2 linked regions of the Pigmentiphaga aceris genome follow. The protein of the gene in region 2 binds, or shares a complex with, the protein of the main gene of each other region. Links are inferred from orthologs where the notes say so. Each region holds a gene or a part of one and is shown on either strand. Other genes may lie near its edges.

Evidence for each region.
Region 1: the proteins of uvrB (region 2) and FXN63_RS16990 are in contact, whole or in part, in a crystal structure (PDB 7EGT), measured with the Thermus thermophilus proteins. The link is inferred for Pigmentiphaga aceris from one-to-one orthologs. Residues at the interface, in WP_096411307.1 of Thermus thermophilus: Glu23, Leu25, Arg26, Asp27, Gly28, Glu29, Arg30, Phe31, Arg55, Glu326, Asp327, Phe328, Glu379, Ser382, Gln383, His398, Gly400, Arg401; in WP_096412145.1 of Thermus thermophilus: His654, Arg656, Phe657, Gln666, Asp668, Glu669, Lys680, Arg681, Leu682, Ser683, Lys685, Tyr686, Ala687.

What each region holds. Positions count from the first base shown.
Region 1 is NZ_CP043046.1:3,915,968-3,919,051, reverse strand. What follows is about bases 1-3,013. They hold FXN63_RS16990 (UvrD-helicase domain-containing protein), read left to right. Parts: upstream 1-327; coding sequence 328-2,700; downstream 2,701-3,013. Other genes in these bases: budC (meso-2,3-butanediol dehydrogenase), read right to left, coding at 1-97. UniProt on the Escherichia coli protein: A helicase with DNA-dependent ATPase activity. Unwinds DNA duplexes with 3'-5' polarity. Translocates on single-stranded DNA with 3'-5' polarity. Initiates unwinding more efficiently from a nicked substrate than double-stranded DNA.
Region 2 is NZ_CP043046.1:2,063,655-2,066,617, forward strand. The notes cover bases 61-2,952. They hold uvrB (excinuclease ABC subunit UvrB), read left to right. Parts: upstream 61-390; coding sequence 391-2,514; downstream 2,515-2,952. Other genes in these bases: FXN63_RS08690 (low molecular weight protein-tyrosine-phosphatase), read left to right, coding at 2,790-2,952. Also shown: more of FXN63_RS08690, read left to right, coding at 2,953-2,963. UniProt on the Escherichia coli protein: The UvrABC repair system catalyzes the recognition and processing of DNA lesions. A damage recognition complex composed of 2 UvrA and 2 UvrB subunits scans DNA for abnormalities.

The DNA of each region.
Region 1 (3,084 bases), 1.9 Mb from region 2 along the record:
CCACCTTGGCACCTTCGTGGGAGAAGCGGCGCGCTGCGCCTTCACCAATGCCCGATCCCGCGCCGGTGACAATGACCGTCTTGTTTGCAAATCTCATGCGTGACAACTCCTGCTCGGATTGGCCGCGGTGGCAAGGCCTCGGTGAAGGTTCCACGGAAGGCCTTACTTCGCACGGCAAAGGGTTATCCCTGGCGCAAGAGCTGTTCCCGTTGTTGGGAGCGAATCGGTGCTGCCAGAAGGACAAGCAGGACCGGGGCGGCCACAGTCGGCCGGTCGTCAGGTGCTAGACTGCCCGGCGCTCTCTCTGTCTTTTTTGTCGGTCCCGCCATGTCCCTGCTTGCCAATCTGAACCCCCCGCAACTTGCCGCTGTCACGCTGGAGCCGCGCCATGCGCTGGTGCTCGCCGGGGCCGGGAGCGGCAAGACCAGGGTGCTGACCACGCGCATGGCCTGGCTGATCCAGACCGGCCGTGCCACGCCGCACAGCCTGCTGGCCGTGACTTTCACCAACAAGGCAGCGCGTGAAATGCTGACGCGCATGTCTGCCATGCTGCCGATCAACACGCGCGGCATGTGGATCGGCACCTTCCACGGTCTGTGCAACCGCTTGCTGCGCGCGCATCACCGCGACGCCGGCCTGCCGCAAACCTTCCAGATTCTGGATACTGCCGATCAACTGGCGTCGATCAAGCGCATGCTGAAGGCCGCCAACGTTGACGATGAGAAATATCCGCCCAAGCAGTTGCAGCAATTTATCAACGGCAACAAGGAAGCTGGCCTGCGCGCAGGCGACGTAGAGGCCCATGACGCGTTCACGCGCCGCATGGTCGAGCTTTACGACTTGTACGACACGCAATGCCAGCGTGAAGGGGTGGCTGATTTTTCCGAGCTGCTGCTGCGTTCCTACGAACTGCTGGCACGCAACGCGCCGATTCGTGAGCATTACCAGCGGCGCTTCCGTCACATTCTGGTCGACGAGTTTCAAGATACGAACACCTTGCAGTACCGCTGGCTGAAACTGCTGGCCGGTGGCGGTGCAGCCGTGTTTGCGGTGGGTGACGACGACCAGTCGATCTATGCCTTCCGTGGTGCCAACGTGGGCAACATGGCCGAGTTCGAACACGAATTCGCACACGGTGCAGTGATCAAGCTTGAGCAGAACTATCGCTCGCATGGGCACATTCTGGACACTGCCAACGCGCTGATTCAGAACAACGGCACCCGTCTGGGCAAGAACCTGTGGACCGATCAAGGGCATGGTGAACCGATCCGTGTGTATGAAGCCGGGTCGGACAACCAGGAAGCGCATTTCATCATGGAAGAAATCCGCTCCTTGATCGGTGAAGGCCGCCTGCGCAGCGACATTGCCATTCTGTATCGCAGCAACGCGCAGTCGCGGGTGGTCGAGCACGCCTTGTTCTCGGCAGGCGTTCCCTACAAGGTCTACGGCGGTCTGCGCTTCTTCGAACGCCAGGAAATCAAGCACGCGCTGGCCTACCTGCGCCTGATGGAAAATCCGCACGATGACACCGCCTGGATGCGCGTCGCCAACTTCCCGGTACGCGGCATTGGCGCACGCACGCTTGAACAGCAAGCCGACTTGGCCCGTGAACTGAACGGCAGCCTGTATTCTGCCGTGGCCCGCGTGCCGGGCCGTGGCGGCAGCGCGCTGGTGCGCTTCTCGATGCTGATCGACCAGATGCGCTTCGACACGCAGGGCATGCAACTGCACGAAGTGGTGGAACACGTGATCGAGGCCAGTGGCCTGGTCACGCATTACCAGGGCGAACGAGAAGGTGCCGAACGCGTCGAGAACTTGCGCGAACTGGTGAACGCCGCCGCTGCATTTGCCTCGGAAGCTGGCCACATGCGCGACCCGGATCGTCAGGATGGCGTGATCGAAGGCAGCACGGTGGGCATCAACGATGCCGATCAAGGTTTGCCCGACCCCGAAGACGAGGCAGGTGCCTTGGTGCCGGACCTGGCCCAGGACATTCCGTCTCCGCTGGCGGGTTTCCTGTCGCATGCGGCGCTTGAGGCTGGCGACAATCAGGCAAGCGCTGGCCAGGATGCCGTGCAGTTGATGACGGTGCATGCGGCCAAGGGCCTGGAATTCGATGCCGTCTTCATCACGGGTCTGGAAGAAGGTTTGTTCCCGCACGAGAACAGCATTCTTGAACAATCGGGTCTGGAAGAAGAGCGCCGCCTGATGTACGTGGCGATCACGCGTGCGCGTCAGCGTCTGTATATGAGCTTCTCGCAGACGCGGATGTTGCACGGTCAGACGCGTTATCACATGCGTTCACGCTTCCTGGCGGAGATGCCCGACGAGGCGTTGAAGTGGTTGACGCCGAAGGCGGGGCGGGCGGCGGATGTGGGGTCTGCGTGGGCGACGTCGGCGTGGCGGGACGATGGTAAGTCTGCCCCTGAGCAGGTCGGGACGACCTGGCACAACCGCAGCCGCGAGCAGGGCTATTTTGGTTCGTCGCAAGGCTATTCGAGCAGCCGCAATGGGCCGGTCGGCGTTGAGGTGGGTGGCACGATGTTCAAGGTGGGGCAGAGTGTGGCGCACGCTCGCTTTGGTGAAGGGGTGATCCTGGCCCTGACCGGCAGTGGTACCGATGCTCAGGTGCAGGTGCGCTTCGCCGATGTTGGTACCAAGACGCTGGCCTTGGCGATGGCGAAACTGACGGCCTTGTGATTTGCTTGTGTTTGCTTTGCTTGTGACGGTGGTTGGTTCTACGGTTGCTTTTTGCTTGTAACGGTGTGGTTGTTCTTCTGCCAGTCGCGGGTGGTGGGGCCGGCTCGTCTGCCCCGCTGGACGTTGGTGTCGGGTCTCCCGCCCTCCACCTTGTCCAGAAGGGCAGCCGACCCGGCCCCACCACCCACGCCTTCAAGGTCGTTTGGTTAAAAGCGCATGCCGCCTTTGGGCGTTTGCCGTTTCTCTGGCTGCTTGGTGCTGTTAGCGGTTCTCGGCATTCGGTGGTCACCATCCTTCAATCGCTACGCGGCTGGCACCCGGGATTGGCTGGCCAGGTCGCCACGAAGCGGCTCAGCGGCTCACGTCTCTGACCGTATATCAGAG
Region 2 (2,963 bases):
GCTGTCGAACTGCGGCGACAACGTTGCGGTTGCCACGTTACGGTTACAACGTGCAGGGGCAGGGTGCATGGCGCTGCTCGCTTCCATGTCATCCTGCTGGCCGTCCCATCTTTCCCGAACGCTATATAGATAGCGGCTCAAAGGAAAGCCGAAGACGGCGTCGGCGACCGGTATCACCGTCACCCGGCGTACCCCCACCAGTGTTACCACCCTGTGCCTGCATGCCTGGCCAAAATCCAATGCGGCGCAGAACTTGCAGAAGCAGCTTGCAAAACCAGCTTGCAAAACCGACAAGTGCCCTACATCTGGGTTGCTGGCTAAGACTGCTGGCATCTGGCTCCCGTTTCCGGGCGCGCTTGACGTCAGCCGTTGGCAACTCTTGAGTCTACCATGCAGACAGCCCCCTCCGATCTCGACACCGCCACCCAAGCTTCCGTGGATGCGCCGCCGCATTCGGTCAACGGCGGCGCGGCTGCACCTGGCTTCCTCAAATACGAAAACAGTCCCTTCGAGCTGTATCAGCCCTATCCGCCGGCTGGGGATCAGCCCACTGCCATTGAAGGCTTGGTGGAAGGCGTGCGCGACGGCCTGATGTACCAGACGCTGCTTGGCGTGACCGGCTCGGGCAAGACCTTCACCATGGCCAACGTGATTGCCCAGTTGGGTCGTCCTGCGCTGGTGCTGGCACCGAACAAGACGCTGGCTGCACAGTTGTACGCCGAAATGCGCGAGTTCTTCCCCCGCAATGCGGTTGAATACTTCGTGTCGTACTACGACTACTACCAGCCCGAAGCCTACGTGCCGACGCGCGACCTGTTCATCGAAAAGGACTCGTCGATCAACGAGCACATCGAGCAGATGCGCCTGTCAGCCACCAAGAGCCTGCTGGAGCGCCGCGACACCATCATCGTCGGCAGCGTGTCCTGCATCTACGGTATCGGCAATCCCAGCGACTACCACGCGATGGTGCTGGTGCTGCGCAGTGGCGACCGCATTGGTCAACGTGACCTGATCGCGCGTCTGGTCGCCATGCAGTACACCCGCAACGATGCCGACTTCACTCGTGGTGTATTCCGGGTGCGTGGCGAGACCATCGACATTTTCCCCGCCGAGCACGCGGAACTTGCACTGCGCGTGACCTTGTTCGATGACGAACTGGAAACCCTGGAGCTGTTCGACCCGCTGACCGGCAAGGTACGGCAGAAGATCCCGCGTTTCACGGTTTATCCCAAGTCCCACTATGTGACCCCGCGCGATACCGTGGTGCGTGCCATTGACAACATCAAGGCGGAACTGCGCGATCGCGTGAAGGTGTTTGTGGATGACGGCAAGCTGGTCGAGGCACAACGGCTGGAACAGCGCACGCGCTTCGATCTGGAAATGCTGCAGGAACTGGGTTTCTGCAAAGGCATCGAGAACTATTCGCGTCATCTGTCGGGCGCGCAGCCGGGTGAGCCGCCGCCGACCCTGATCGACTATCTGCCGCAAGATGCGCTGATTTTCGTCGATGAAAGCCACGTCACCATGGGGCAGATCGGTGGCATGTATCGCGGCGACCGGTCGCGCAAGGAAACGCTGGTCACCTACGGCTTCCGTTTGCCGTCGGCGATGGACAATCGTCCGCTGAAATTCGAAGAATACGAAGGCAAGGCGCGTCAGTCGGTGTTCGTATCAGCCACGCCTGCTGCCTACGAGCAGACTCATTCGGACAATGTGGTCGAACAAGTGGTCCGTCCGACCGGGCTGGTTGATCCGGTGGTTGAGGTGCGGCCTGCCGGCTTCCAGGTGGACGATGTGCTGGGCGAGATTCACCAGCGCGTGGCGGTCGGCGAGCGGGTGCTGGTCACGACCCTGACCAAGCGCATGGCGGAAGACCTGACCGACTTCCTGGCGGATCACGGTGTGAAGGTGCGCTATCTGCACTCGGACATCGACACGGTTGAGCGCGTGGAAATCATCCGCGATCTGCGCCTGGGCACCTTCGATGTGCTGGTGGGCATCAACTTGTTGCGCGAGGGCCTGGATATTCCTGAGGTCTCGCTGGTTGCCATTCTGGATGCGGACAAGGAAGGTTTCCTGCGATCCGAGCGAAGCCTGATCCAGACCATCGGTCGGGCAGCACGGAACATCAATGGCAGGGCGATTCTGTACGCTGACCGTGTGACGGCATCAATGCGCCTGGCTATCGATGAAACCGCACGCCGGCGCGACAAGCAGACGCAGTTCAATCTTGAAAACGGCATCACCCCGCGTGGGGTGAACAAGCAGGTGCGCGATCTAATCGACGGCGTGTACGCCCCGTCAGGCGATCAAGAGGCCAACAAGGCTTCGGAAGACGCGCTGCGTGTCGAGGCGATGGGCGAGAAGCAATTGGCCAAGGAGATCAAGCGGCTTGAGAAAGCCATGCTGGATCACGCGAAGAACCTGGAGTTCGAGCAGGCTGCCAAGGCGCGTGATCAGCTGGCCAAGCTCAAGGAACATGTGTTCGGCGCGTCGGGTTCGACCGGAGCTTGATAGGCGCTTCCGGTCAGGGGTTGTCTCGCAGTTTTGGAACCGCAGGCGTAGCTGTATGGTCCATTGTGCAGTGCCCCTGAAAACGCGCACTAATTTGGTGCTTTATGCTCGATCGTCGGGATTAGCACAACTTGAGAAATCATGCTTATTTGTGTAAATCTGCATGGTATTGGCTTGCAAGTATTTGATTTGATTCGAGAATTTTTGGCATATCGAAATTCTGCGAACGCAAAAAATGCTTGATCTGAGCGGGGTTTTCCCGCACACTTCTGGACATGATGACCAAGGTTCTTTTCGTGTGCATGGGCAATATCTGCCGCTCCCCGAGCGCAGAGGGCGTGTTTCGTCGTCTCGTCAAAGACGGCGGGCTGTCTGACGTAGTCACTATGGACTCCGCGGGCACGCACGCTTTTCACATTGGTGAATTGCCGGACGCGCGGGCGCAAGCT